2 regions of the Delftia tsuruhatensis genome follow, and region 2 is predicted to be linked to the other one. Evidence: predicted binding sites of a transcription regulator. Region 2 holds the regulator's gene; the other holds the start of a gene.
The links. Region 2 encodes NrdR, which represses ribonucleotide reductase genes. Its sites were predicted from a motif close to CACNANATNTNGTG; they were not measured.

Region 1 (14,333 bases), 2.9 Mb from region 2:
AGTCGCGAAAGTTTGTCGGTCAGAGCGGAGGCCATAAGCGGGGAGACTGGAAGCTGCGGGAAATGGAGGGTTGCGCCGTGGCGCACGGGCCGGCGGGCGGCGTCGACGCCGCGGGTCCGGCATGTCCCGGAGATTCTACCCGCAGCCCCTGGCGGGGCCGGTACCGGCGACCCGATGACCGGCAGGGCTGCCGCCGCGTGGCATGGTTGCCGCCGCGCAGGGGCAGGCGGGCCCAGCGCGCCTGGATTCTGAGCCTGCGCAGCTGTCGCCGCAGCAGCGCCAGCTATCATTGAAACATGCTCGCTGTCCCCCTGATTTCCGCCAACGCATCGCCACTGGGCTGGATGCTGGCCATGGCCGCCGCCGTTGCCTATGCCGTGCCGGCCGTCGGCGCCCGACGCATCAGCCAGGCAGGCGCGCGCGCCGCACTGCGCCTGGCCTGGGTGCTGCATGCCCTGGCCCTGGCCTGGGGCCTGCTGGGCGAGCAGCCGCACTTCGGCTTTGCGCCGGCGCTGTCCATGACCGCCTGGCTGGTGCTCACGGTCTATGCGGTGGAGCAGCAGCTGTTCCCCAAGATGCGGGCGCAACTGGCCTTGTCGGCACTGGGTACGGTCGCCGTGCTCATGGCCGCCCTGTTTCCGGGAACGCCTTTGCATGTCGATGCCTCGCCCTGGCTGCCGCTGCACCTGGCGCTGGGCATCGCCTCCTACGGCCTGTTCGCGGCCTCGGTGGTCCATGCGGGATTGATGACGCGCGCCGAGCAGCACATGCGCCAGGGCGGCGGCCATGACAGCGGCCTGCCGCTGCTGACGCTGGAGCGCCTGACCTTCCGCTTCGTGGGCGCGGGCTTCGTGCTGCTGACGGCCACGCTGGCCGCCGGATGGCTCTTTGGCGAGCAGCTGTATGGCAAGGCCTGGGTCTGGAACCACAAATCGGTGTTCTCGCTGCTGTCCTGGCTGACCTTTGCCGTGCTGCTGATCGGCCGCGCACGCTTTGGCTGGCGTGGCCGCAGTGCCGTGCGCATGCTTTATGCGGGAGCCTTGCTGCTGCTGCTGGCCTATGCGGGCTCGCGCTTCGTGATGGAAGTTCTGCTGGGGCGGGCGGCATGAAATACCTGCTGGTACTGATCGTCGTCGCCATTGCCATCGGCGTGTGGCGCGGCCAGCGGCGCGCCGAGGTCCGGGAACGGCGCCAGCGCGCGGCGCCGCCTGCGCCGCTTTCCGCGCCACAGGACATGGTGGAGTGCGCGCACTGCGGCCTGCACCTGCCACGCAGCGAAGCCTTCGAAGCCGCGGGACGCTGTTATTGCAGCGCCGAGCACCGGGCGCTGGCCCAGCGGCGCTGAACATGCAGGATCCTGCCCCCGAACAGACCCCGGCCATGGACGAGGCAGCAGCGCGGTCGCTGCGCGATGCCAATGCGCCCTTCGTGCGGCTGTGGCAGGGCTTTCTGACCGGGCGTGTGCTGATCGCCGCAGCGCTGCTGCTGCTGCAACTGGCCCTTCTGGGAATGCAGCCCGGCAGCAACCCGCTGGTCTGGCTGGTCTGCCTCGGCTACCTGGGGCTGACGCTGCTGCTGCGCCTGACGGCGCGCGCCCAGCCACCGTCGCCCCGGGCAGGCGTGCACTGGCTGCCCGTGATCGGTGTGGACATCGTGGCCATCAGCCTGCTGCAGACGCTGCAGACCGGCCCGCTCAACTATTCGGCGCTGCTGGCCATCCCCATCCTGATCTCGGCCGTGCTGGGTGGCCTGACGCTGGCGCTGGCCACCACCGCCAGCGTCACGCTGCTGACCCTGGGCTGGGTGGCATGGCAGGATCTGGCCAACCATCTGGACAGCACCCAGGCCTACTACCAGGCCAGCTTTGCATGCGCCGGCTACTTCGCCGTGGCCTACCTGACGCATGAGCTGGCCCGCCGCGTGCGGCGCGAGCGGCACCTGGCACAGCACAGCAGCCGCAAGGCGCGGACCCAGGAGCAGGTCAATGCGCTGGTGATCCGCCACCTGGCCGAGGGTGTCCTGGTGGTTGATCCGCAGTTCCGCGTACAGCAGGCCAACCCGGCGGCCCTGCGCCTGCTGGGACTGGCCGACGGGCACGGCCTGCCCTTCGCCCTGGAGGCACATGCGGGCTGGCAGCGGCTGCAAGACGCCGTGGCACAGAGCTTCGCCCAGAATCTGCCGATCTCGGCGGCCGTCCATCTGCAGTCCATCGGCCAGGAGGGCATGACGGGCCTGCACCTGCGCACCTGGCTGACCGAGGTCGCGGCCGTGCCCGAAGCACAAGACCCCGACGAGCCCGCGCTGCTGCAGCAGCTGTGCGTGGTCTTCCTGCACGACCTGCGCGAGCTGGAGGCGCGGCTGCGCACCGAAAAGCTGGCATCCATGGGCCGCATGTCCGCCGCCGTGGCCCACGAGATCCGCAACCCGCTGGCCGCCATCACCCAGGCCAACGCCCTGCTCTCGGAGGACCTGGCCCAGGAGCCGGCCCAGCAGCAGCTGTGCCGCATCGTGGGGCAGAATGCCGAGCGCCTGGCGCGCATCGTCGAGGATGTGCTCAACATCGCCCGGGCCCAGCAGCACATCGGCGAAACCCATGCCGGCCTGCTCGACCTGGACCAGCACGTGGCCCAGGTCTGCCAGGAATGGCAGGCCCAGGGTCAGCCCGCACGCCTCGTCCAGCTCCATCTGGACGCCAAGGCGAGAAGCGTGGTCTTCGATCACGAGCACCTGCGCCGCATCCTCGTGAACCTGATGGACAATGCCCAGCGCTACCGCAGCAGTGCGCAGGACGCACATGCGCTGCAGGTGCTGACCGGCGCGCCGGCAGCAGGCCAGATCTGGCTGCAGGTCTGGAGCGATGGCGCGGCGCTGGAGCCGACGGTCCAGCGCCATCTGTTCGAGCCTTTCTTCTCCTCGGAGAGCCGCTCCAGCGGCCTGGGCCTGTACATCTGCCGGGAGCTGTGCCAGCGCTACGATGCCGGCATCAGCTACCAGCGGCTGTCACGGCCCACGCCGCGCGGCCTCGTCGAAGGCAATGCCTTCAGCATCGTGTTCCGCGCGGCGCCGGCCTCGGCACTGCCGGCCTCCCTGTTTGACCAGATTGTGGTGTGATGTCCGTGAACTCCCAGCCCGCAGCCGCCTCGATCCTCGTCGTGGACGACGAGCCGGATCTGCGCACCCTCTATGAACTGACCTTGCTGCGCGAAGGCTACCGCGTGGAGACCGCCGCCAGCGTGGGCGAGGCACGCGAGCAGCTTCAGACCCAGCGCTTCGACGTGGTCATCACCGACATGCGCCTGCCCGACGGCATGGGCATGGAGCTGCTGCAGGATCTGCGCCAGCAGCAGCGCCGCGAACGCTGCGTGGTCATGACGGCCTACGGCTCCGCCGAGAACGCGGTGGAGGCACTGCGATCAGGTGCCTTCGACTACCTGACCAAGCCCGTGGATCTCAAGCAATTCCGCCAGGTCGTGGCCTCGGCCGCGCAGGGCGTGGGGGGCGTGCCCCCGCCGGGAGCCATGCCGGCGCGCGCTCCCTCCATGGCGCCGGGCGCCGGCCCCGTGCTCAGCGGCAGCGGCGCGCTGGATGCCATGGTCGGCGACTCGCCGGCCATGCAGGCCGTCAAGCAGCGCATCGCCAAGGTGGCTCGCGGCATGGCACCGGTGCTGGTGCACGGCGAGTCGGGTACGGGCAAGGAGCTGGTGGCGCGTGCCCTGCACGCCTGCAGCCAGCGCGCCAGCGGGCCCCTCATCGCGGTCAACTGCGGCGCCATTCCCGAAAACCTCCTGGAAGCCGAGTTCTTCGGCGCGCGCAAGGGCTCCTACACCGGAGCCACCCAGGACCGCGATGGCTACTTCCAGGCGGCGCGCGGCGGCACACTGTTCCTCGACGAGATCGGCGACCTTCCCCTTCCCATGCAGGCCAAGCTGCTGCGTGCCATCCAGGAGCGCCGCGTGCGCGCGCTGGGCTCCACGCAGGAGGAGGCCGCCGATGTGCGCATCGTCAGCGCCACGCACCGCGATCTCGCCGCCGACGTGCAGCAAGGACGCTTTCGCCAGGATCTGTACTACCGCCTCAACGTCATCGAGGTACTGCTGCCCCCGCTGCGCGAGCGGCGCGAGGATCTCCCGGCCCTGTGCCGCGCGCTGCTGGCGCGGCTGTCCCAGGAATCGGGCCTGCCCATGCCCGAGATCGATGCCCGCACGCTGGAGCAGATCGCCAGCCTGCCGCTGCCCGGCAATGTGCGCGAACTGGAGAACCTGCTGCACCGCGCCATCACGCTGGGCGAGGACGGACCGCTGCGCATAGACCCCGAGATGCAGCTGCCCTGCGGCACGCCGCCAGCTCCGCCGCTGCCGCCACCCGGCGGATCGCAGGACAGCAACGGGCTCGTAGCGCCACAGCCCGCCGAGGCCGGCCTGCCACGGGATCTGCAGGCCTGGCTGGACGAACGCGAGCGCGGCATCCTCGTGCAGGCACTGCAGGAAAACGGCTTCAACCGCACGGCCACGGCCGCACGGCTGGGACTGAGCCTGCGCCAGATCCGCTACCGCATAGAGCGCCTGAACATCGCCCTGCCCGGCGACGCCGGAGCCGAAGCGGACGGAGGCGGCCATGGCGAATCCTGAGCCACAGGCTCCGCTCCACGCCGCAGGGATCTGGCAAGGAGGCTGGCTGGCGCAGGCCCGCCACCTGCCTTCACCCAACTTCGGGGAACGTCCCGCGCAGGCGCGGATCGATCTGGTGGTCGTGCACTCCATCAGCCTGCCGCCCGGCGAGTTCGGCACAGGCGCGGTACAGCAGCTGTTCACGAACCGGCTCGACTGGGACGCACACCCCTACTACCAGGGCATACGCGGGCTGGAGGTGTCGGCGCATTTCCTCATCACGCGCCAGGGCGAGATATGGCAGTTCGTCGACTGCGACGCACGTGCCTGGCATGCCGGTGCCTCGTGCTGGCGCGGCCGGGACCGCTGCAACGACGACTCCATCGGCATAGAGTTGGAAGGCCTGGAAGGCCTTCGCTTCGAGCCCGCGCAGTATGCGGCGCTGGACACCCTGTGCGAGGCCATCGCGCAACGCTATCCGGTGGCCCATCTCGCCGGCCACGAGCACATCGCACCGGGACGCAAGCACGATCCGGGGCCGGGCTTCGACTGGCCTCGACTGCGCCGGCTGCTGGCCAGCCATGGCCCGACATCGCACTGGCAGCTTCCCCCGGGCACCGACCACGCCCCAACGTAAGCGCACACCCTCTTCACAAAGCCTGCCGGGCAATGCTTCCCGTCAGGCTTTTCCACAGGCAGAGCCGAGGCCGGTTGTCAATCCAGGATGGAACCGATGTGGCGTGCAGCCGCATCACGGCGTTGCCGGAACTTTTTTTACAAATGCATGCACATGCCCCAGCCCCACTGTCCATGGGGCTTTCAGCGGACCGTGCACCCCGGGGTCAAGGCTGCCGCGGCTTTCGGCGGGACAGGGCCCGCAAGCCTCCGTGCTGCCGTCATCTGCTGCTATGGCTTGCGTGTGGCGCACCATTTTGGCGCGGTACAAAAAGCCGGTTTTGCGGTTGTGAGGACCCCGTGTACATGAGACGGCGATACACTACAGGTAGTGCTCCAGAGCACGCTGGACACCATATCTAGTGTTCACAAGTTGTGAACACCCTGTGAAAACGGTGTGCACATCCGGCCCCCGAATCCATCTCTCGGCAAGTCTGCCCCCAGTGCAGGCCCGCGTCTGTCCTATCCACAAACACCCGTTGAGGAAACTCATGCAAGAAGCACTGAATTCTTTGGCTCCCGCTGCGCACGGTGATGCTGCCAATCCTTCCTCCCCCAGCCACCTGTCCGCCCAGGACGGCTACCAGATCATCCGCCGCAGCGGCGACGTGGTGCCCTTCACTCCGCAGAAGATCGCCATCGCGCTGACCAAGGCCTTCCTGGCCGTGCGCGGCGCCCAGGGCGCGGCCTCGGCCAGCGTGCGCGAGACCGTGGATGAGCTGACCCAGGCCGTGGTGCGCGCCCTGCTGCGCTCGCGCCCGGGCGGCGGCACCTTCCATATCGAGGACGTGCAGGACCAGGTCGAACTGGGCCTGATGCGCGGCGGCCACCATGATGTAGCACGTGCCTATGTGCTGTACCGCGAGCGCCGCAACCAGGAGCGCGCCGAGCAGAAGAAGGCCGCCGAGGCCGCCGCTGCCGCCGCTGCCGCGCCGGCCCCCGTGCTGCATGTGACCGACAACGGCCAGCGCGTGCCGCTGGACCAGGCCCGCCTGCGCGCCCTGATCGAAGCCTCCTGCAGCAACCTGAACGCCGACATCCAGGCCGCGCCGATCGTGGCCGAGACGCTGCGCAACCTCTATGACGGCGTGCCGATCGAGGAAGTGTTCAAGGCCTCCATCCTGGCCGCGCGCACGCTGATCGAAAAGGATCCCGACTACACCTATGTCACCGCCCGCCTGCTGCTGCACACCATCGTGCGCGAGGTCATGGGCCGCGACGTGCAGCCTGCCGACATCCAGGCCGCCTACGCGGACTACTTTCCCGGCTTCATCCAGAAGGGCGTGGACAACGAACTGCTCAACCCCGAGCTGCTGAAGTTCGACCTGCCGCGCCTGGGCGCCGCGCTCAAGGCCGAACGCGACCAGCAGTTCGACTACCTGGGCCTGCAGACCCTGTACGACCGCTACTTCCTGCACGTGCGCAAGACGCGCATCGAACTGCCCCAGTCCTTCTTCATGCGCGTGGCCATGGGTCTGGCGCTGCAGGAAGACGACCGCAATGCGCGTGCCATCGAGTTCTACGAGCTGCTGTCATCCTTCGACTTCATGAGCAGCACGCCCACGCTGTTCAACAGCGGCACGCTGCGTTCGCAGCTTTCCTCGTGCTACCTGACCACGGTGCCCGACGACCTGGACGGCATCTACGAATCGATCAAGGAAAACGCCCTGCTGTCCAAGTTCGCGGGCGGCCTGGGCAACGACTGGACGCGCGTGCGCGCCCTGGGCTCGCGCATCAAGGGAACGAACGGCGAGTCGCAGGGCGTGGTGCCCTTCCTCAAGGTGGTCAACGACACGGCAGTGGCCGTGAACCAGGGCGGCAAGCGCAAGGGCGCGGTCTGCACCTACCTGGAGACCTGGCACCTGGACATCGAGGAGTTCCTGGAGCTGCGCAAGAACACCGGCGATGACCGCCGCCGCACGCACGACATGAACACGGCGAACTGGATTCCCGACCTGTTCATGAAGCGCGTCATGGAAAAGGGCCAGTGGACCCTGTTCTCGCCCTCCGACGTCGGCGACCTGCACGACCTGTTCGGCGCCGCCTTCGAGCGCGCCTACACCGCCTACGAGGCCAAGGCCGACAGCGGCGAGCTGAAGCTGTTCAAGCGCATCCCCGCCGTGGACCTGTGGCGCAAGATGCTGTCCATGCTGTTCGAGACCGGCCACCCCTGGGTCACCTTCAAGGATCCCTGCAACGTGCGCTCGCCCCAGCAGCACGCCGGCGTGGTGCATTCATCCAATCTGTGCACCGAGATCACGCTGAACACCAGCGACACCGAGACCGCCGTCTGCAACCTGGGCTCGGTCAACCTGGCACGCCACATTGCCGACGGCGCCATCGACCACGACAAGCTGCGCAAGACCATCAACACGGCCATGCGCATGCTCGACAACGTGATCGACATCAACTACTACGCCGTGCAGAAGGCCAGGGATTCCAACCTGCGCCACCGCCCCGTGGGCCTGGGCCTGATGGGTTTCCAGGATGCGCTCTATGAAATGCGCATCGCCTACGCCAGCGACGCGGCCGTGGAGTTCGCCGACCAGTCGATGGAAGCCATCTGCTACTACGCCTACCAGGCATCGACCGAGCTGGCCAGGGAACGTGGCCAGTACTCCAGCTACAAGGGCTCGCTGTGGGACCAGGGCATCCTGCCGCTGGACACGCTGAACCTGCTGGAGAAGGCGCGCGGCGGCTACGTGGAGGTGGACCGCTCGGCCCGCCTGGACTGGGAAGCGCTGCGCGCGAAGATCGCCCGGCACGGCATGCGCAACTCCAACTGCGTGGCCATCGCTCCGACGGCAACCATCTCCAACATCGTCGGCGTCGATGCCTCCATCGAGCCGTCGTTCGGCAACCTGTCGGTCAAGTCCAACCTCTCGGGCGAATTCACCGTCATCAACCAGTACCTGGTGCGTGACCTCAAGCGCCTGGGCCTGTGGGACGACGTGATGGTCATGGACCTCAAGCACTTCGACGGCTCGCTGCGTCCCATCGACCGCGTGCCACAGGACGTCAAGAACCTCTACGCCACGGCCTTCGAAGTCGAGCCCACCTGGCTGGTCGAGGCCGCCGCACGCCGCCAGAAGTGGATCGACCAGGCCCAGAGCCTGAACATCTACATGGCCGGAGCATCGGGCAAGAAGCTGGACGACACCTACAAGCTGGCCTGGCTGCGCGGTCTGAAGACCACCTACTACCTGCGCACCACCAGCGCCACCAACATCGAGAAGTCCACGGTGCAAAGCCGCGTGCTCAATGCCGTCCCCTCGGCGGCAGCCGCACAGCCCGCCGCCGTGAGCACCTCCAGTGCCCTGGAAGCCGCTGCCGCCGCCGCGCGCGCCCAGGCCCCGGCGACGGACATCAAGTTCTGCGCCATCGACGATCCCGGCTGCGAAGCCTGCCAGTAAGCCAGGCCACGCAAAGCCCCGCATCGGGGCTTTGCGCCGCCCGCCAGCCAGCGCTGTGCGCGGTATCGCCGCCACGGACCTTGGGCCCGCTCAACACGCAAGGCCACCCATGGTCCTACATTGACCGGGGCGAAAAGAGAGAGATCTTTCGCACCGAATGAACTGAACATATGCCCCAGGGCATGCCGGAGAACCATGCAATGCTGACCTTTGACGACGACGCCACCCTCTCGAACACGCCGGCAGGCGCCGGAGCGGCAACCGCGTCCTCCAGCACACACCAGCGCGTCAACGCCGCCGACAAGCGCATCATCAACGCCAAGACCGACGTCAACCAGCTGGTGCCGTTCAAGTACAAGTGGGCCTGGGAAAAGTACCTGGCCACCTGCGCCAACCACTGGATGCCGCAGGAAGTGAACATGAACCGCGACATCGCACTGTGGAAGGACCCCAACGGGCTGACCGAGGACGAGCGCCGCATCGTCAAGCGCAACCTGGGCTTCTTCGTGACGGCCGACTCGCTGGCGGCCAACAACATCGTGCTGGGCACCTACCGCCACATCACGGCACCCGAATGCCGCCAGTTCCTGCTGCGCCAGGCTTTCGAGGAGGCCATCCACACCCATGCCTACCAGTACATCGTGGAGTCGCTGGGACTCGATGAAGGCGAGATCTTCAACGCCTACAACGAGGTCAAGTCCATCCGCGACAAGGACGAGTTCCTGATCCCCTTCATCGAAGCGATCATGGACCCCGACTTCAAGACCGGCACGCCCGAGACCGACCAGACCCTGCTCAAGTCGCTGATCGTCTTTGCCTGCCTGATGGAAGGCCTGTTCTTCTACGTGGGCTTCACGCAGATCCTCGCGCTGGGCCGCCAGAACAAGATGACGGGTGCCGCCGAGCAGTACCAGTACATCCTGCGCGACGAGTCCATGCACTGCAACTTCGGCATCGACCTGATCAACCAGCTCAAGCTCGAGAATCCGCACCTGTGGACGGCCGAGTTCAAGGAAGAAATCACGGCGCTGTTCGTGAAGGCCGTGGAGCTGGAGTACCGCTACGCGGAGGACACCATGCCGCGCGGCGTACTCGGCATGAACGCATCGATGTTCAAGGGCTACCTGCGCTACATCGCCAACCGTCGCGCCACGCAGATCGGCCTGGAGGCACTGTTCCCCAACGAGGAAAATCCCTTCCCCTGGATGAGCGAGATGATCGATCTGAAGAAGGAACGTAACTTCTTTGAGACACGCGTCATCGAGTATCAAACCGGAGGCGCACTTTCCTGGGATTAATCGCTTCTCTGCAGGCACAATGCAATCCATGACGCGCTTCACGCTTTTGCAACACCGATGGTGTTGCGGCGTGGGGCGTCTCCGTGTTCATTGCGATGCGTCACTCCACATCGCTTTGAATCGCTTCGGAGCCCCGTACCCCGAAGTGTTTTGTGCAAATCAACGAAGGAGAAGATGATGGCAACTGCGAAGAAGACGGCCTCCACCAAGGCCCCCACCGACAAGAAGACCACCGCCAAGAAGGCGGCTGCTCCCAAGGCTGAAGCCGTGAAGAAGACCACGGCCACCGCCAAGGCAGCGCCCGCCAAGAAGGCTGCTGCGCCTGCTGCGAAGAAGGCCGCCGCTCCCGCTGTGAAGAAGGCAGCCGCTCCTGCCAAGAAGGCTGCCGCGCCTGCTGCAAAGAAGGCTGCCGCTCCCGCCAAGAAGGCTGCTGCGCCTGCTGCGAAGAAGGCTGCCGCTCCCGCCAAGAAGGCTGCTGCGCCTGCTGCGAAGAAGGCCGCCGCTCCCGCCAAGAAGGCTGCCGCGCCTGCTGCGAAGAAGGCCGCCGCTCCCGCCAAGAAGGCTGCCGCGCCTGCTGCGAAGAAGGCCGCCGCTCCCGCCAAGAAGGCTGCTGCGCCCGCTGCGAAGAAGGCCGCCGCTCCCGCCAAGAAGGCTGCCGCGCCCGCTGCGAAGAAGGCCGCCGCTCCCGCCAAGAAGGCTGCCGCGCCCGCTGCGAAGAAGGCCGCCGCTCCCGCCAAGAAGGCTGCTGCGCCCGCTGCGAAGAAGGCCGCCGCTCCCGCCAAGAAGGCTGCTGCGCCCGCTGCGAAGAAGGCTGCCGCTCCCGCCAAGAAGGCTGCTGCGCCCGCTGCGAAGAAGGCTGCCGCTCCCGCCAAGAAGGCTGCCGCGCCCGCCAAGGCCGCAGCAGCGCCGGCCAAGGCCGCCGCTCCTGCAGCTCCGAAGAAGGCCGCGCCCAAGAAGGCCGCTGCGCCCAAGAAGGCTGCTGCTGCTCCCGCAGCCGCTCCCGCCCCTGCAGCCGCTCCCGCAGCCGCAGCGCCCATCGCGCAAACCCGCCTGGCTCCTCAGGCCGCATGGCCCTTCCCCACGGGCAACAAGCCCTGAGACTTTTCCGGTCTCAAAGCAAAAAGCCCGGCTCTTTCGAGCCGGGCTTTTTTCATCGCCAGACCATCCATCAGGGCTGATCGAAGTCCAGCACGTAGTTCTGCGGCCCGCGGCTGGCGATCTTGAGCGCCCCCAGGCGGTTGCCCAGCTCGGCGCAGCGCACCAGCTCCCAGCCGCGCTCCAGGCCGAACAGCAGGGCGCCGCGCCATGCGTCGCCGCAGCCCGTGGGGTCCACCACGGCCGCCGCCTGCACCGGAGCCACCAGTGTCTTGTCGCCATGCACCCAGACCTCGCAGCCCTCCGCGCCCAAGGTGACGATCAGGCCCTGCACCTGCTCCGAAATCTGCTCCAGACTCCAGCCCGTGCGCTCGCTGAGCATGCGTGCCTCGTAGTCGTTCACGGCCACCCAGTCGGCCTGCTCGATGAAGCTGCGCAATTCCTGCCCGTCGAACATCGGCAGGCCCTGGCCCGGATCGAAGACGAAGGGGATGCCGGCGGCCTTGAATTGCTGGGCATGCTCGAGCATGGCCTGGCGCCCATCAGGCGCAATGATGCCAACACGCACATGCTCCTTGAGTTGCGGCGTGATCCGGTTGCCGTGGGCCTGCATCATGGCGCCCGGGTGGAAGGCCGTGATCTGGTTGTTGTCGCGGTCCGTCATGATCATGCACTGGGCCGTGTGCGTGTCCTGCAACTGGCCGATGTGCGCGGTCTGCACGCCCAGCGCCTTCAGGCGCTGCACATAGTCCTCGCCATCGCTGCCCACCATGGCCATGGGCCAGGCATCGCCGCCCAGCAGACGCAGCGCATAGGCGATGTTGCCCGCGCAGCCGCCGAAATCGCGGCGCAGCGTGGGCACCAGGAAGGACACATTGAGGATGTGCAACTGGTCGGGAAGGATCTGGTCGGCAAACCTTCCATCGAAGGTCATGATGTTGTCGAACGCAAGCGATCCGCAGATGAGAGCGGCCATGGTGCCTCGGCTTTCTTGAAAAGTCAGGGGAATTCAGGGATAAAAAACCAGTGCGCGGTAGCCGGCGACAGCCGCCTCCAGGCCCTGTACCTCGACCGGAGCGGTCACGCTCCACTCGCCGTGGCCTTCGATCTGCGCGGGCGCGCCGAACTGCTCAAGCCGTATCACGCGCCGCAGCAGCAGCTTGTCCTGCGCATCGGTGAGCGTGAGCTCCACCGCCGGCATGGCCACGGGAAAGTCGGAGCGGTTCTCCAGGCTCAGGCTCCACTGGTACTGGCCAGTGCGTGGAAGCTGCCTGAAGCCCGAGCTGCCGATGACCACGTCACCGATCTGGCGGCGCGGCTGCAGCTCGCAACCGGCCAGGGAGCACAGCGCCTGCAGCGTCGGCGCCAGCGCAGGGTGCTGCACGGCCAGCGCATCGCGCTGGCTCCACATGACCTGGCCCGCCAGCACCGCCACGCCCGCCAGGCTGCCCAGCAACAGAACTGCGCGCACCGCAGGCCGGCGCCAGAACGCCTTGCGCCGGGCCTGGCGCACGAAGCCGGGCTCGGCCTCGGGCAGTGCGGCTGCGGCTTCGCCGGCTTCGCTGTCAGGCCAGCGGGAGAACTGCGGCGAGGGGACAGACACGGCGCAGGTCTCTGCGGCCTGCTGCGGGTCTTGCGCAGCTGGTGCCCCGGCAGGCGCGCGCTCCGACCGGACATCGACGCCACCTGCCAGCACCCCATCACTGCGCTCATCGCGCTGCGGCGGCAGGGTACCGGCCTCGGCCGGCGATGCAGCAGAGGCGGGCAGGCCGGCAGATCCGCTCAGGCTGGCCGCAGCCAGCAATTCATCCGCAAGCGACGCAGCAGGCTGTTCCTGTGCTGCGGCTTCAGCCCGCATGGTGGTTGCGGGTGCAGCGGCTGGCTCGGGCAAGGCAGGTGGCGGCGAGGGCTCCGGCGCCGCAGGCGGCTGTGGTGATGCCGTCGCACCCGCCCTGGCGAGCTCGGGGCCGGAGGTCTTTGCCAACGATGCCTTCCCCTGCAAGCCCACCGGGGCGGTCGGCAGCCACATCGACTCCCGGAACTCGCGGATGTCCTCGTCCTCGGGCTGGAGGTCATGGCGCGCGGCACCACCGTCTGCCGCATGTCCGGGCGCATGCACGGAAGCCGCGGGCAGGGGCTGCAGGTCCTCGGACGCGTCGAACACTTCATGGCAGACGCCACAGCGCACCCACCCCTGCGAAATGCGCAGTTGGTCGGCAACCACTTTGAAGCGGGTTCCACAGGCGGGGCAGCGGGTGACTTGGCTCATCAGCGATCGATTGTAGGCAGCTGCTGGCGGACCGCGCCATGAAGGCAGCGGCCACGCAGGGACTCGGGGCCGGTATCAGCCGGGGCGGCGCGCGGTCATCAGGATCCAGCCGTCCTCGCTGTCTGCGACCTCCAGCGCCAGATAGGGTGCGTAGGCTTCCTGGAGTTCCTCGGCCTGCCGCTCCAGGATGCCCGCCAGCACCAGATGCCCGCCAGCGGCCACGCGCGCGCACAGCAGCGGTGCCAGCACCTTGAGCGGCGTGGCGAGGATGTTGGCCAGCACGGTGCGGTATTCACCGGACACGGCATCGGGCAGGCCCGCCTTCAACTGCACCGCGTTGGCGTCGGCGTTGTAGCGCGTGGACTCCACGGCCGCAGGGTCGATATCGACCGCATCGATGTCGGTGGCGCCGAACTTGGCCGCGCCGATGGCCAGGATGCCCGAGCCGCAACCATAGTCCAGCGTGCGGCCCAGGCCGCCCTGGGGCTGGCGTGCGATCCAGCGCAGGCACATGCGCGTGGTCGGATGCGTTCCCGTACCGAAGGCCAGGCCCGGATCCAGCCGGATGCTCACGCGCGCCTCGGGCGGCAGCTCGTGCCAGGTGGGCACGATCCAGAACTCGGGGGTGATGTCCACGGGCGCGAACTGGGACTGCGTCAGGCGCACCCAGTCCTGCTCGGGCACCTGCTTGACCGCGATGATGCTGCAGCCCTCGAAGAAGTCCTGGGGCAGCAGCAGTTCGCGCGCTTCCTCGGCCGCTTCCTGCGAGGGGAACAGCGCCACGAGACGGCTGCGCTGCCAGCCATCCTTGGGCGGGGGCATGCCGGGTTCGCCGAACAGCGCCTGCTCGGCCTCGGTCTGAGCGTCGGCGTCCTCCACCGACACGCTCAACGCATCCAGTGCGTCCAGCGCGTCGCTGAGGGTCTCAACCCGGTCTTCCGGGCACAGCAGGCTCAACTCGAACATGGGCCCATCC
Region 2 (14,333 bases):
CCAGGGGCACAGCCTGCGCCTCGGCCTGCCAGCGCTGCTGCAGCGCCTTGACGGCATCGATGCGCAGGCTGGGCGCCGCGCCCAGGGCCGTGGCCTCGTCGATCATGGCATGACGGCGCTGCAGGCTGTCCTTCTGCGCGGCATGCAGCGGAGCCTCGGCCAGCGCCATGGCCTGCTTGAACTGGGGCTGCAGCTCGGCAAACAGCTTCTCGCCGATATGGCCGCTTTCACGCCAGCGCTCGGCGAACTGCCTGAGCGCACGTGCCGCGCCCTTCAGGTCTTCACCGTTCGCATGCTGCGCGGCCCAGGCCTTGACCTCTTCGATCAGCGCAAGACGCTGCGCCTTGGACTGGGTGGTCTCGGTGCGCAGCTTCTCGTGCCAGGCCTCCACCACCTTGTGCGCTGCGTTGCAGGCCTCGTCGAACTTCTTCCACAACGCATGGTTGGCTGCGCTGCCCTGATCGGCCAGCTTCCATTGCTCACGCAGGTTGCGCAGCGATTCCTGGATCTTGCGGCCACCCAGTGCCTGCCCTTCAGGCCGGTTCAGCAAAGCCTCCGCCTTGGCCACCAGTTCCTCGCGCAGCTTGTCGGCGTTCTGGCGCGGCCAGCCCTCGGACTCACCAGCCGCCAGCAGCGCCTCGTGCACCTGGGTGACCAGGGCATCGTCCACCAGGCGGCCATGGGCCTTGATGGCGGCACGCACAGCCAGTACGGCGGCAGAACCCGCCTGGCCCTGGCCAGCGGCCGTCTGGGCCTGCAGTTGCTCCAGCGCCTGGGTCAGGGCCGCGGCAGCTGCCGCCACCTGCTCTGCAGATGCCTTGCCCTTGGGCTGGGCCGGGCCACGGGCAGCGGCCGGTGCCTTGGCAGGCTCGGTGGCCACGGCTTCAGGAGGCAGGCCGCGCGCCACGCGCAGCTCATCCGCCCAGACGGGCACGGTCGGCAACGGTGCGGATTCATCGGCGGCTGCCGCCTCGGTCTGCGCCAGGGCCGACTGGAAGGCATCCCAGACCAGGATCAACTGCGCGCTGGCAGCCTCCAGCTGCGGCGGGAAGCGGCCATCCACACTGGCCCAGTTCCCGTCGCCGGTCAGTTCACCGGCCTGTTCCTGCCAGCGGGCCACGTCGGTGCGCAGGTTGTCCAGCACGGCCTGGGCGTCGCGCCAGGGCTTGGTGGACAGGACTTCGATGCGCTGGGCCAGCAAGACAGCCACCTCGCGCTGCACCTGGACACGGTGCTGCAGCTCCTCGATGGCCTTGACACGCTCGGCCAGCCGGGCCTTGAACTGGGACAGCGGCTCGCGCGACAGCGGCGCACCCGCCTTGGCGGCGTCACGCTGCCAGGCAGCGGCCTCGGCCGCGTTGAAGGGCGATGCGACCAGCAGCGCCTGGGCCTTTTCGGCCCATTCCACGGCGATCTTTTCCTGGTCCTTGGTACGGCGGATCTCGTCCAGGCGCTCACGCACCGCGCGGGCTGCGCCCTTGTCGCGCGCACTCAGTTCCTTGAGTACGTCCTGCAGCTGATCGACCGTGGGCTGGGTGGCCAGCCAGTCGCGGATGCGCGCGGCCCGGTCACCCGAGGTTTCAGCGGAGAAGGCGCCGCCCGTGAGCACGTCCAAGGGGTGTTGTTCAGGATTCTTGGCAGAAGCAGGGCTCACTTCAGGTGCATCGGACATGGTGCTGCGGGGGGAAAGAGAAGACATGAATCAATCGTTGAATGCCTGCCAGCCACGGGCTGCCAGACGCGGGCCGGCCGGGCTGCATGCGGGCATGCTAGCCGGACCGGGAAAACCATATTCTCGCCGTTATTTGGAGCACAGCCAAAACCGGGCTACTGCGTGGACAGGCTGAGCTGGGCGCGCGGACTCCACTCCTGGTCCTGCGAGTCCAGCCTGGGAGCTCCCAGGAACAGCCGCTCCAGCGGCAACTGCTGCTGTGCCAGATAGTCTCGCACAGCAACGCCGCGCGCCAGTGCCAGCTCCCGCATCGCGTCGTCGGGAACACTGATCTGGGCAAGCAGGAGGCTGCGCATCTGGTCCGTGGGCAGATCCTTGGCCATGCCGATGACATTGCGCGGCTTGGCAAAGTCAGATCGGCTGTACAACGCCTTGGTCAGTGTCGGCACCTCCGCTTCGGACACTTCGGTGACGGACTCCGCCGACCTGCCATCGCGCAGGGCCTGGCGGCGCTTTTGCGCCAGCAGCAGGCGATCGAGCTGCGCCTGCTTCCATGCCTCCCGGTCCTGTGCCTCGCGCGCCTCCCCGATCACGGTGAGCTTGAGCGCGGGACGTTCCTTGAGCGAGGCAACCACCTTGTCCAGGCTCTCGCGCGCCTTGGCATCGATCTGGGCACGGCCCGGCGCGAAGGCCACCACGCCCGACTCGCTGCTGCCGCCAAAGGCACCGGAGAGCAGCGAGAACGGCGCGGTGACGGCCTTCATGATCAGATTGCCGATGATCTTGAAGATGACCGGCGCCAGCCGGAACTGTGGGTCGTTGAGCGAGCCGCTGACCGGCAGATCCAGGTCGATGACCCCATTGCGGTCAGCCAGCAGCGCCACGGCCAGGCGCACGGGCAGCGAGGCCGGAGCCCCTTGCACGGGCTCGCCGAAGGTCAGCTGGTGCAGCACCAGCTTGTTGCGCGCCGTGAGCTGGCCGTCGGGTTCGATCTTGTAGTCGACGTCCATGCTGAGCTTGCCGCGCTCGATGCCGTGGCCCGCATATTTGATGGAATAGGGAGACAGAGGCGGCAGCTCCAGATCGCGCATCTGGGCACGGATGTCCAGGGCCAGCGGCTTGGCCAGCGGATTGACCTGGCCGGTGATCTCCAGGAAAGCGGTGCCCTGGGCACGGCCACGCAACTCCACATCCGCCAGTTGCGGCCCCTGCTGCCCGGAGGTCTGCTGCGACGAGAAGGCACTCAGGCGCCCTGCCAGCTCGCTGAGATCGGCCGAGTAGTTGGGCTGGATGAAGTAGTCGGAGAACTGCACCCTGCCCCCTGTCAGAACGATGGGGCCGACGTTGACGATGGGGGCCGGACCCGACGCAGGAACGGCAGCAGACGCGGCCTGCGCCGACGTGCCAGCGCCATCGGCAGCGGGCACCGCGTTCTGCGCCAGCGACTGCTCTGACTTGGCCGACTTGACGATGTCCTGCAGGTTGATGCGGCCATTGCGCTGCACGATGACACGCGCAAAGAAATCGCTGAGAGCCGTCTCGCGCACGCTCAGGCGCAGCGGCTGCGCGGGCTGCATCTGCAGATCCAGACCGCGCACGGCCAGCGTCTTCCACGCCAGCAGCTCGTCACGCAATCCCAGCCCCGAGGAAGCTGCGCGATCCGCCGTGGATTCACTGAGCACGGCGGCCACGGCACCTGCGGCAGAACGCGGCGCCGCCGGGGCGGCATCTGCGGCCTGCACAGGCGAGGCCAACGCCGAGCGCATGCGCAGTTCGCTGAGTTCGACATCGCCCTGCACGGCCAGCTCGGGTCCGACCGGCAGGCTGGCAAAGCGCAGCTGGCCGGTGAAATTGCCATCGGCACGCACCAGCTCCACATTGAGCAGGTCGGCGAAATAGGGCTCCAGCGCATGCAATGGCAGGCTGCGCGCCTGCACCTTGCCCTGAAGCGACAGCGGCGCCAGCCCCAGGTCACCGCGCAGACTCAGGGAGCCCGCCTGGACGCGGCGTCCCGACCCCACGTGGGCGGACAGCTCCAGCGGCGTGGTCGCCTGCCTGGCGGCGAGCGGTTCGATGGCTCCCAGCCGCAGGCGCAGCGAGCTCAGGTCCAGGGAGACACTGCGGGGTGCATCGGCTCCCCGCATGGGCGCAGCATCGCGCAGCGTGACCGCACCGCCATCCACCTCCACCGCCTGCAACTTCAGCGCCCAGGGCCTGGACGCGGCCTTGCCCGGGCCGGGCGGCACTGGCGCCGGCGCCGTGGTCGGCAGCCATTGCTCGTACATCCATCGGCCCTGCGTGTCGCGCGCCACGGCCACTTGCGGCTTTTGCAATGCCACGCGCCCCACGGCGACCTGCTGGCGGGCCAGATCGACCTGCACCTGGTCCAGCTGCAATTGTGCGACGGCCACCGGTGCGACCCTGTCCTTCAGGCTCAACTGCTCCACGGCAAGCCGGGCCACATGCGCCACCATGGCAGAGCCGTTCCAGCCCAGGCCGGCATCCGTCTCCAGCACGCCCGACAGCTCGGGCGCGAGATGGGCAGAGAGATAGGGCGCCGCCAGTTGAAGCGGCAGCTGCCGCGCGGAGATAGCCAGTCGGCCCTGCTTGTCGGTCAAGGCGCCACTGAGCATCAGTTGCGCAGGCTTGGCATCCGGCGCGGCCGCACCGGCCTGCAAGAGCAGGCCCGCATCGAAGCTCAGCGGCTGCTCCATGGGCCACCGTATGTCACGCGCGTGCACTGACAGTTGCCGCGCCTGCAAGGCCGCGCCAGCCTTCCCGGCGTCGGGTGCCGCATCACGCCAATGCACGGTGGCATCGGCGATCACGAGCCTGCCCAGGGCCACCTGCCACGGCTGCCGCGCATCGGTGGGCTTGTCCGGGGCCTGCTGCGGAGCATCGGCGGCCGCGCCGTCCACCGCCGCAGGCCCTTGTGCTGCGGACAGCCAGTTGATCCGGCCACGGGCATCGCGGGATGCAAAGACCTCCGGCGCGCTCCACTGCACGGATTCCAGCTCCGCAATGGACTGCAGAGGCTGCACATTCTTGAGAACGGCAGCCAGACGCTCGAAGCGCAGCAGCGGCGCACCCTCACGGTCGCGCAGTTCGGCGCCGGACAGGCTGATCTCGCCACTGATACGCACCACGGCCTGGGGATCCTGCTCGAAGGCGATGTGCAGGTTCGTGTCCAGCACGCCGGCACTCGGCCGGATGGGCGCACTGGAGGGTACGTAGCCAAGATAGGGCGCCAGGTCCACGCCCTGCCAGCTCAGGTCGACCGCGGTCCGGCGCTGGTCCGTGAAAGGCGTGCTCTGGGCGCTGGACTCGAAGCGGCTGCCATTGAGCGCAAAGGACAGATGCGGCAGGACCTTGATGTCCCGCTTGGACTCCAGGTTGCTGATGAAGGGCAGCCGCAGCTGCAACTGGTCCAGCGTGTGCTGGCGCTCCTGCAGATCATCTTGCAGTTCCACCCGGCCATCGCTGAGCGCGATGTTGTACAGCGCGAAGCCCACCGGTCCGGACGGCTCGGGATCACTGGGCTGCGACAGTCTGGCCAGCACGTCGTCCACGTCGAAATGCCCCAGGCTGCGCTGGGTCAGCCGCAGCACCGGTGCATCGACCTCGATGGCGTCCAGCACGGGCATCAGCCTCAGCAGGGACTGGATGCTGGCATTGACATAGATGCGATCGACCTGGAACTGGGATGTCGATGGCTCGTCCTGCGCCGACGCCCCTTCCTGAGCCGCCCGAGCCACACGGAGATCGCGCAGCGTCAGCTCCAGCGACCAGGGCGAAAATTCCACACGTCCCACGGTGACTGCGCGGCCGAGCCTGGCGGAGGCCTGCTTTTCCAGCTGGCTCTTGGCGATGCCAGGCACCAGCGCCCACAGCAACAGCAGCAGCAGGACAAAGACTGCAAGAGTGATGACCAGCCTGCGCAGCCAGCGGTTCCTGAAAAGAAAAGATTGCATGGGGTTCGTTAACGGATACGGCCTCTGCTGCCGGCAGGGGCCAATGGCTGCCATTGCACCAGAAATTGAAGCGCCGGCAACACCTTGGCCGGTGTCGCGGCACATTTCTTGACGTTGCAGCGCCCCTGGAACGACAAAGCCCGGAAGCCTTGAACCGGCTTCCGGGCTTTACGGCAGGCGCAAGGCCTGGCCGTTTTCCGCAGTCAAGGAGAGGATGGTCCTTGCTGCTTGGAAGCAAGAGATTGCTTCCAGGAAGGCCGCGGAGGAAGACTTGAACGACTGCGCCCGAACCGTCGGACGCCACTTTTACCCGTCTTCCGCCTTGGCGGAACGACTGCCTGAGCAGTCGCCTCCAATATAGATTTGCCCCGAGCCCTCAGGCCAGTGCTTTTGCATTTGATTGCAATTTCACGTGCACCCCGTGCAGCTCGGAAGCCGTGTATTTCGATAGCACACCAACCGCTCTCAAACCCCTTCAACCTGTGTTTGCATCCATGCTTTTTTATAATTCATCGATCTAAGAAATTCACATCATAGTATTGACCATGTATTTAGTGACCTCCTAGAATCCGCCAGCGCTCGAATAGAGCGTTTTTTGTTTCCGCTGCCTCACGACTGAGCAGATCCCGCAGGCCTGCATCGCCAAGGTGCCCAGCGCACCCCGCCTCCCGGATCCGCAGCACCCAATCCAGGGTGCCGGCCTCAACGGCCTTCGCTTCCCGGCGAAGGCCGTTTCGGGCTGGCGCCCCTAGAAAGGAAAAAGCTATGCCAGCGTCAGGAAAATTCTTCGCCGCCGCGCGAACGTTCGCCATCGATGTGGCCAACGGTTTTCTTGCCATCATCCACAACAGCTTCGCCCTGCTGGGCCTGGCTGTGGCCTTTCTGGCCATCACCTTGTTCGCCCGTCCCGATCTGCGCGATGCCGGAGAGAGCCAGTTGCGCTCCTGGCTGACCGCCCGCCAGACGGCCGAACTGGGCATGCCCGTCGAGCTCGCCGCCAGCGAGCGCGCGACGGCGACCAATCCCAAGAGCCTGCCCAAGGAGCAGGCGGCCGTGGCCTTCTGGCTCAGCAAGAAATACCGCGTGGCGCCGGAGCCCATCGCTGCCCTGGTCAGCGAGGCCTACGACCTGGGCAAGGCCAACCGCCTGGATCCCACGCTGATCCTGGCCATCATGGCGATCGAGTCGAGCTTCAACCCGTTCGCACAAAGCGCCGTGGGCGCGCAGGGTCTGATGCAGGTGATGACCACGGTGCACACCGACAAGTACGAGAACTTCGGTGGCCAGAACGCTGCGTTCGATCCCGTGAGCAATCTGCGCGTGGGCGTGCGCGTGCTCAAGGAATGCATAGAGCGCGCCGGCTCCATCGAGGGCGGCCTGCGTTACTACGTGGGCGCGGCCAATCTGCCCACCGATGGTGGCTACGCCGCCAAGGTGCTGGCCGAGCACCAGCGCCTGCGCCTTGCGGCAGGCATGCGCGCGGTGCCCTTGATGACAGCCAAGATCGAGCAGCCCAAGCCGGCGGTCCAGGTCGCGGTGACCAAGCCTGTCACACCCGCCACAGCAGCCACGGCCACCGAGGCCGCCGCCACACAGGCACCGGTACCCGTGAGCTCGGGTATTCCGTCCGTGCGCACCGAGCAGGTAGCACTGCAAACCCAGGAGCCGGCCCTGTAGCCGCGCCCCGCCGCGAGATGACGACTGGAGCTGGCCGAGGCCAGCTTTTTTCATGGTGGCCACGGCGCGCACCGCAAAGCGCCGCACGCAAAAGCGGCGTCACCGGCGCAACCGCGGCGCAAGCGGCAGCGCCGGCTCAGCTACACTAACGGGGTACGCAACTGGCGATAGGCGCAGCCGCTTCATGCAGGCTGCCGCTGACGTGGAAACCAGCAGAAGGCCCGGCAGGGACCACCTTCTGTGAACCACCGGGGAGCGTACCGCCCGGGTCCTGTCCAGACGGACGTGGCTTGGAGTGTTCCGCCGTTCGCCTGGGCAGCCCTTGGCCTCAAGGGAATTTCAAGTTCACAGGACTGCCATGTTTCAACGCACCAATACCGTCGAGAAGGTCGACGCCGAAGTCTTTGCCGCCATCCAGGCCGAAAACCTGCGCCAGCAAGAACACATCGAACTGATCGCCAGCGAGAACTACTGCTCGCCCGCCGTGATGGAAGCCCAGGGCTCCCAGCTCACCAACAAGTACGCGGAAGGCTACCCGGGCAAGCGCTACTACGGCGGCTGCGAGAACGTGGACGTGGTCGAGCAGCTCGCCATCGACCGCGTCAAGAAGCTGTTCGGCGCCGAAGCCGCCAATGTGCAGCCCAACTCCGGTTCCCAGGCCAATCAGGCCGTGCTGATGGCCTTCGCCAAGCCCGGCGACACCATCATGGGCATGAGCCTGGCCGAAGGCGGCCACCTGACGCACGGCATGCCGCTGAACATGTCGGGCAAGTGGTTCAACGTGGTCTCCTATGGCCTGAACGCCGAGGAAGCCATCGACTACGACAAGATGGAAGCCCTGGCGCGCGAGCACAAGCCGCGCATCATCGTGGCCGGCGCCTCGGCCTACGCATTGGCCATCGATTTCGAGCGCTTCGCCAAGATCGCAAGGGAAGTCGGCGCGATCTTCTGGGTGGACATGGCCCACTATGCCGGCCTGATCGCCGCAGGCGTCTACCCCAACCCCGTGCCGCACGCCGACGTGGTCACCACCACCACGCACAAGAGCCTGCGCGGCCCGCGCGGCGGCGTGATCCTGATGAAGGCCGAGCACGAGAAGGCCATCAACAGCGCCATCTTCCCCGGCCTGCAAGGCGGCCCGCTGATGCATGTCATCGCCGGCAAGGCCGTGGCCTTCAAGGAAGCACTGTCGCCCGAATTCAAGGCCTATCAGGAACAGGTCGTCAAGAATGCCAAGGTCGTCGCCGAAACGCTGACGGCCCGTGGCCTGCGCATCGTCTCCGGCCGCACGGAAAGCCATGTCATGCTGGTGGACCTTCGCGCCAAGGGCATCACGGGCAAGGCAGCCGAAGCCGCGCTGGGTGCCGCCCACATGACGATCAACAAGAACTCCATCCCCAACGACCCGGAAAAGCCCATGGTCACCAGCGGCATCCGCGTGGGCACGCCCGCCATGACCACGCGCGGCTTCAAGGAAGAGGAAGCCCGCCTGACGGCCAACCTGCTGGCCGACGTGCTGGAGAACCCGAACGACGAGGCCAACCTGGCACGCGTTCGCGCCCAGGTGGCCGAGCTGACGGCGCGCTTTCCGGTCTACGGCGCCTGAGCTGCGCATAGAGAACCGCCATGAAGTGCCCTTTCTGCAGCCATCCGGACACCCAGGTCGTGGAGACCCGCGAGGCCGAGGATGGGGGCTTCATCCGCCGTCGCCGCCAATGCGGCGGCTGCGACAAGCGCTTCACGACCTATGAGCGGCCCGAGGTCAGCTTTCCCGCCATCGCCAAGAAGGACGGGCGGCGCATCGAATACGAGCGCAACAAGTTGCTGGGCTCGTTCAAGATCGCGCTGCGCAAGCGCCCCGTGAGCACCGAACAGATCGATGCCGCCATCGAACGCATCGAGGAACGACTGCGCAACATGGGCGAGCGCGAAGTGCTGTCCAGCCGCCTGGGCGAGATGGTGATGCGCGAGCTCAAGCTGCTCGACAAGGTGGGATACATCCGCTATGCCAGCGTCTACCGCAGCTTCGAGGATGTGGACGACTTCAAGAACGTCATGGATGAGGTGCGCAATCCCGGCTGATGGCCGGGGCCTCGCAGACGAAAAAGCCGCCCTCGGGCGGCTTTTTTCTTGGGGTGCCTCAGGGGGCCGCTGCAGGAATCGGCGCCAGGCCCGAATCCACGTCTCCGCACTGGGCGCGGTGGCGCAGCGCATGGTCCATCACCACCAGTGCCAGCAGTGCCTCGGCGATGGGCGCGGCGCGGATGCCCACGCAGGGATCGTGACGGCCCTTGGTGATGACCTCGGTACTCTGACCATGCACGTCGATGGATTCGCGCGGCGTGATGATGGAGCTGGTCGGCTTGATCCCGATGCGCACCTCCAGGTCCTGGCCCGTGCTGATGCCGCCGACGATGCCACCTGCGTTGTTGCTGCGAAAACCCTCGGGACTGAGGGAATCCCCATGCGTGGTGCCGCGCTGGGCCACGCTATCGAAGCCCGCGCCGATTTCCACGGCCTTCACGGCGTTCAGCCCCATCATCGCGTAGGCGATATCGGCGTCCAGCCGGTCGTACAAGGGCTGGCCCAGGCCCACCGGCATGCCGCTGGCCTGCACGCGCAGCGCGGCGCCGCAGGAGTCGCCCGACTTGCGCAGTGCCTCCATGTACTCCTCATAGCGGGAGACATCGGCCACGGGGGCGAAAAAGGGGTTGTTGCGCACATGCTCCCAGCTCTCGAACGGCAGCGACAGCTCGCCCACCTGGGTCATGCAGGCGCGGAACTCGGTGCCGAACCTCTCCTTGAGCCACTTCTTGGCCACGGCGCCCGCGGCGACCGTGGGCGCCGTCAGGCGCGCCGAGGAACGGCCGCCGCCGCGCGGATCGCGGATGCCGTACTTCTGGAAGTAGGCATAGTCGGCATGGCCGGGCCGGAAGCTCTGCGCGATGTTGGAGTAGTCCTTGCTGCGCTGGTCGGTATTGCGGATGAGCAGCGAGATGGGCGTTCCGGTCGTCTTGCCTTCGTAGACGCCGGAGAGTATCTCCACCGCGTCGGGCTCGTTGCGCTGGGTCACGAACTTGCTGGTGCCGGGGCGGCGGCGGTCCAGGTCGAACTGGATGTCCGCTTCGCTCAGCGCCATGCCGGGCGGGCAGCCATCGATCACGCAGCCTATGGCCGGGCCGTGCGATTCGCCGAAGTTGGTGACTGTGAATAGGGTGCCGAAGGTGTTGCCGCTCATAGGCCGATGATTATGCCCGCGCCGCTGGCGGGCTTGCGCAGGGACATCGGCTGCATGGACGGCACCCTATGCTCGAAAGCTATGAGGCATCCAGATTCGATAGGTGAAAATCCGTGTGGCCGCAGGCGCCAGCCTGGGGAACACTGCCCTGTGCGCCTCGGGCGCCATGCGGGGGATTTTCCGAATGCAGGTCCATTTCGACTCGTCGCGTGTCGCCGACCGCGACAACTTCGCCAGCTACAGCGCACTCACCGATCGCCTGATGTACCCTGCCGCGCGCAGCACCCGTGCCCGCCAGCCGGAGGGTCGCATGCGCCTGGCCAGCGCGGACATCGCAGGGCTGCTGCTGCTGGAGCTCATCCGTCCGCCAGGCCGCAGCGCGCGCAGCCTGCGGCACGGACGGGTGGATGCCTGCTTCGTTTCCGTCCTCGGTGCGGGACCGGTGGTCCTGGACACGGGCGGGTACCGCACCGTCCAGAACGTCGGCGACGTCATCGTGTGGCATGCCGACCAGCCGCACGAATGGCGCTATGAGCACGGCATGTCCAGCATCTGCGTGCGCCTGCCCCTGAACTGGACGCGCATCGCGGGAGCGGACGGGTGGCGCCCCAGGGTGCTGGCGGGCTCCAGTCCCCTGGGCATCCTGGCGGCCTCCCTGGTGCGCCAGATTGCAGCGCTGCCGCAGCCCCGCTGCACGCAGGCGGCCCGCCATCTGCGTTCGGCCCTGCTGCACGGGCTGTCTGCATCGCTGTGGGCCCAGGAGCCCATCACCGGCGATCGCCTGGCCGACGCCAGGCAGTACATGCAGGCGCGGCTGGATGATGCCGAACTGACGCCGGCGCAGGTCGCACAGGCGCTGGGACTTTCAACGCGCAGTCTCGCGCGCCTGTTCGCCGCCGAGGGATCTACCCCCAGCCGCTGGCTCTGGAGCGAGCGCCTGGCCCAGGCACACCGGCTGCTGGCGCAAGGCGAGGTCGGGCGTGTGACCGACGCGGCGCTGGCCTGCGGCTTCACGAGTTTTTCGCATTTCAGCCGTGCTTTCCGGCAGGCCTACGGCATGGCCCCCAGCGCCCTGCTCAGTCGAGCTTGAGGTTGATCGCCTTGACGATGCCGCCATACAGCTCGCGGTCGGCACGGATGCGCTGGGCGAAGGCTTGCGGGGTGCTGGCGGTGACGGAGATGCTCAGCTCATCGAGCCGGCTCTTGATGGCGGGGCTGGCCAGGGCGGCCGCCATGGCGCCATGCAGCCTGTCGATCACGGCCGCCGGCGTTCCCGCGGGGGCCAGGTAACCGAACCACAGATCGATCCTGACACCGGGCACCCCCACCTCGGTCCAGGTGGGTACGTCAGGGAAATGGGGCGAACGCGTGGCACCCGCGGTGGCAATGCAGCGCATCTTGCCACCGCGCACGTGGGCGATGGCATCCGGTCCGCTGAGCATGCCGAAGTCCAGTTCGCCCGACATGATGGCGACCGACATGGGTGCCGCCCCCTTGTAGGGGACGTGGTTGAAGCGCGTGCCCGCATCGCGGTTGAACAGCTCGCCCAGGATGTGCGATATGCCACCAGGCCCCGAAGATCCGAAATTCGCGGGCTTGCCGGATTTGCCCAACGCGACCAGGTCGGCCGGCGTCTTCAGCGGCGAAGCCGTGGGCACGCAAAACAGCATGGGCGCCGTGGCGGCGATCATGATGGGCGCGAAGTCCTTTTCCACATCGTAGGGCAGCCTGGAAAAGGCGCTGGCCGCGATGGCATTGGGCCCCGGATTGCCCACCAGCAGCGTGTATCCGTCCGGTCGGGAACGGGCCACCTGGGCGGAGCCGATGGTACCCGCCGCGCCCGGCCGCGCCTCCACCACGATGGGCTGGCCCAGCGCACGCCCCATGTGCTCCCCCAGCAGGCGGGACAGCACGTCGGTGCTGCCGCCAGCGGGATAGGGGTCGATGATGGTGATACTGCGGCGTGGATAGTCGGCCGCCTGGGCCTGGGCCTGGGCCTGGGCCTGGGCCTGGGCCTGGGCCAGGAATGCGGTGAAGGCCAGGACGATGGCGCCGGCAAGGTGCTTTTTCATGCGTGTCTCCTTGGAATCGATGGCGAGGGCTGCGGTGCAGGCAGCACGGACCGCGGTGGCCGCTCTACAGGGCACGCCAGTCCACGGACTGCTCATGGGCGTGGGCGATGCGGTAGATGGTGGACTCGGCGAAATGCCGGGCCACCAGCATGGCGCCCACCGGCAGGCCGTCGATGCATCCGCAAGGCAGGGACATGGCCGGATGGCCGGTCACGTTGAACGGCAGCGTGTTGGCCACCATGCCCGCGGTCGCTTCCACGAAAGCCAGCGTCTCGGCCTGCCCTTCCGGCAGGCGCTGGGCCACCGACGGCGTGGTCGGCATCAGCAGCGCATCGAAGCCCTGTAGCAGCGCGTCGTAGCCTGCGCGCAGGCTGTGGCCGAAATTGATGGCGCGGGCATAGTAGCGGTGCCCGTTCATGCGGGTCAGGTGCGTGCCCGCCACCAGCGCGGCCCGCACGGTCAGGGGCAGCGTGTCCAGCGCCTGGGCATGCCCCTTGCGAAAGCGCACCATGAGATCCTCGGGATAGCGGTCATGGCGCCCGGTGCCGAAGCCGTCGCCACCGAACAGCGTTCGCAAGGCACCTTCCAGCAAAATGGGCCGGCATGCGCCGGCGGCACGCGCATGCACGGGCAGCGAGACGGACTCCACGGTCGCACCCAGCCGCTGCAGATGCGCTGCGGCCTGGCGCACACGCTGATGGACCCCGGGATGGGCCCCCGGCATGGCAAAGCCCTCCTCCACCACGGCGATGCGCATGCCCGCGATGGGTTGTCCCAGCGCCTCGGTATAGCGCTGCGTGCGCACGTTGCGCTGGCGCGGGTCCACGCCATCGTCGCCGGCGATCACCTCCAGCAGCAGCGCGTTGTCGGCCACGCAGTTCGTCATCGGCCCCAGGTGGTCTATGGTGGGCTCCATCGGCAGCGCGCCGGTATAGGGCACCAGGCCGAAGGTCGGTTTCATGCCGTAGATGCCGCACAGCGCCGCCGGCAGCCGGATGGAGCCTCCCTGGTCGCCACCGATGGCCATGTCCACCTGGCCGGCGCCCACCAGTGCTCCGCAGCCCGAGGAAGAGCCACCGGCCGAATAGCCTCGCCGGTGCGGGTTGTGCACGGGTCCGCTGGCACTGGTGAAGCTGTTGGCCGACAGGCACAGGTTCTCGCAGACCGCCTTGCCCTTGATACGGGCGCCAGCGGCCAGCAGCCGGGTGACCACGGTGGCATCGAAGGACGGCACGTAGCCATCGATCACGGCATTGCCGTTCATCATGGGCACGCCGGCCAGGAAGATGTTGTCCTTGAGCGCCACGCTGCGCCCGGCCAGCGCGCCCTGCGCCGCACCGACGATGTCCGTGCGGCGGTACCAGGCGTTCAGCGGATCCTGCGCCGCCTCGGGCCGCGAGGCATCTCTTGCACCCGGCGAAGGCGCCACATCGAAGGGGGTGGCATCCAGCAGCCGGTAGCAGGCGGCCAGCGGCTGCACGAGGCGGTCATAGGCATCCAGCGAGGCGCTGTCCACGGGCAGCGCGCATTGCATGGCCGCTTCGCGCAGCTGCAACCGGGAAGGGGATTCGATGGACAAGGGCACTCCTTGGAGGATGGGACGGTGTCTTCAATGTAGAAGTCCGTCGCCTGCCCTGCCTGCCCCGGCCTGCCAGCTCGCTTGACTGTGCCTGCCACATCTGGCGGGGAACACACAAAAATAC

Region 1: L1Z78_RS23335 (ribonucleoside-diphosphate reductase subunit alpha) is a predicted target of NrdR. The motif match lies at 5,634-5,647, and genes of this name have one in related genera.

The regions. Positions count from the first base shown of each region.
Region 1 covers NZ_LR813084.1:5,115,126-5,129,458, forward strand. The annotation lists gene ffh (signal recognition particle protein) at 1-35, opposite strand, end outside; gene L1Z78_RS23310 (cytochrome C assembly family protein) at 297-1,109, shown strand; gene L1Z78_RS23315 (PP0621 family protein) at 1,106-1,345, shown strand; gene L1Z78_RS23320 (sensor histidine kinase) at 1,348-3,111, shown strand; gene L1Z78_RS23325 (sigma-54-dependent transcriptional regulator) at 3,111-4,628, shown strand; gene ampD (1,6-anhydro-N-acetylmuramyl-L-alanine amidase AmpD) at 4,615-5,244, shown strand; gene L1Z78_RS23335 (ribonucleoside-diphosphate reductase subunit alpha) at 5,774-8,695, shown strand; gene L1Z78_RS23340 (ribonucleotide-diphosphate reductase subunit beta) at 8,896-9,993, shown strand; gene L1Z78_RS23345 (hypothetical protein) at 10,171-11,091, shown strand; gene L1Z78_RS23350 (carbohydrate kinase family protein) at 11,162-12,064, opposite strand; gene L1Z78_RS23355 (zinc-ribbon and DUF3426 domain-containing protein) at 12,098-13,357, opposite strand; gene prmA (50S ribosomal protein L11 methyltransferase) at 13,433-14,323, opposite strand.
Region 2 covers NZ_LR813084.1:1,896,585-1,910,917, reverse strand. The annotation lists gene L1Z78_RS08590 (DUF349 domain-containing protein) at 1-1,672, opposite strand, end outside; gene L1Z78_RS08585 (DUF748 domain-containing protein) at 1,828-5,643, opposite strand; gene L1Z78_RS08580 (lytic transglycosylase domain-containing protein) at 6,409-7,320, shown strand; ZMP/ZTP riboswitch at 7,468-7,644, shown strand; gene glyA (serine hydroxymethyltransferase) at 7,679-8,926, shown strand; gene nrdR (transcriptional regulator NrdR) at 8,947-9,402, shown strand; gene aroC (chorismate synthase) at 9,461-10,558, opposite strand; gene L1Z78_RS08560 (AraC family transcriptional regulator) at 10,743-11,648, shown strand; gene L1Z78_RS08555 (Bug family tripartite tricarboxylate transporter substrate binding protein) at 11,635-12,630, opposite strand; gene L1Z78_RS08550 (amidase) at 12,695-14,215, opposite strand.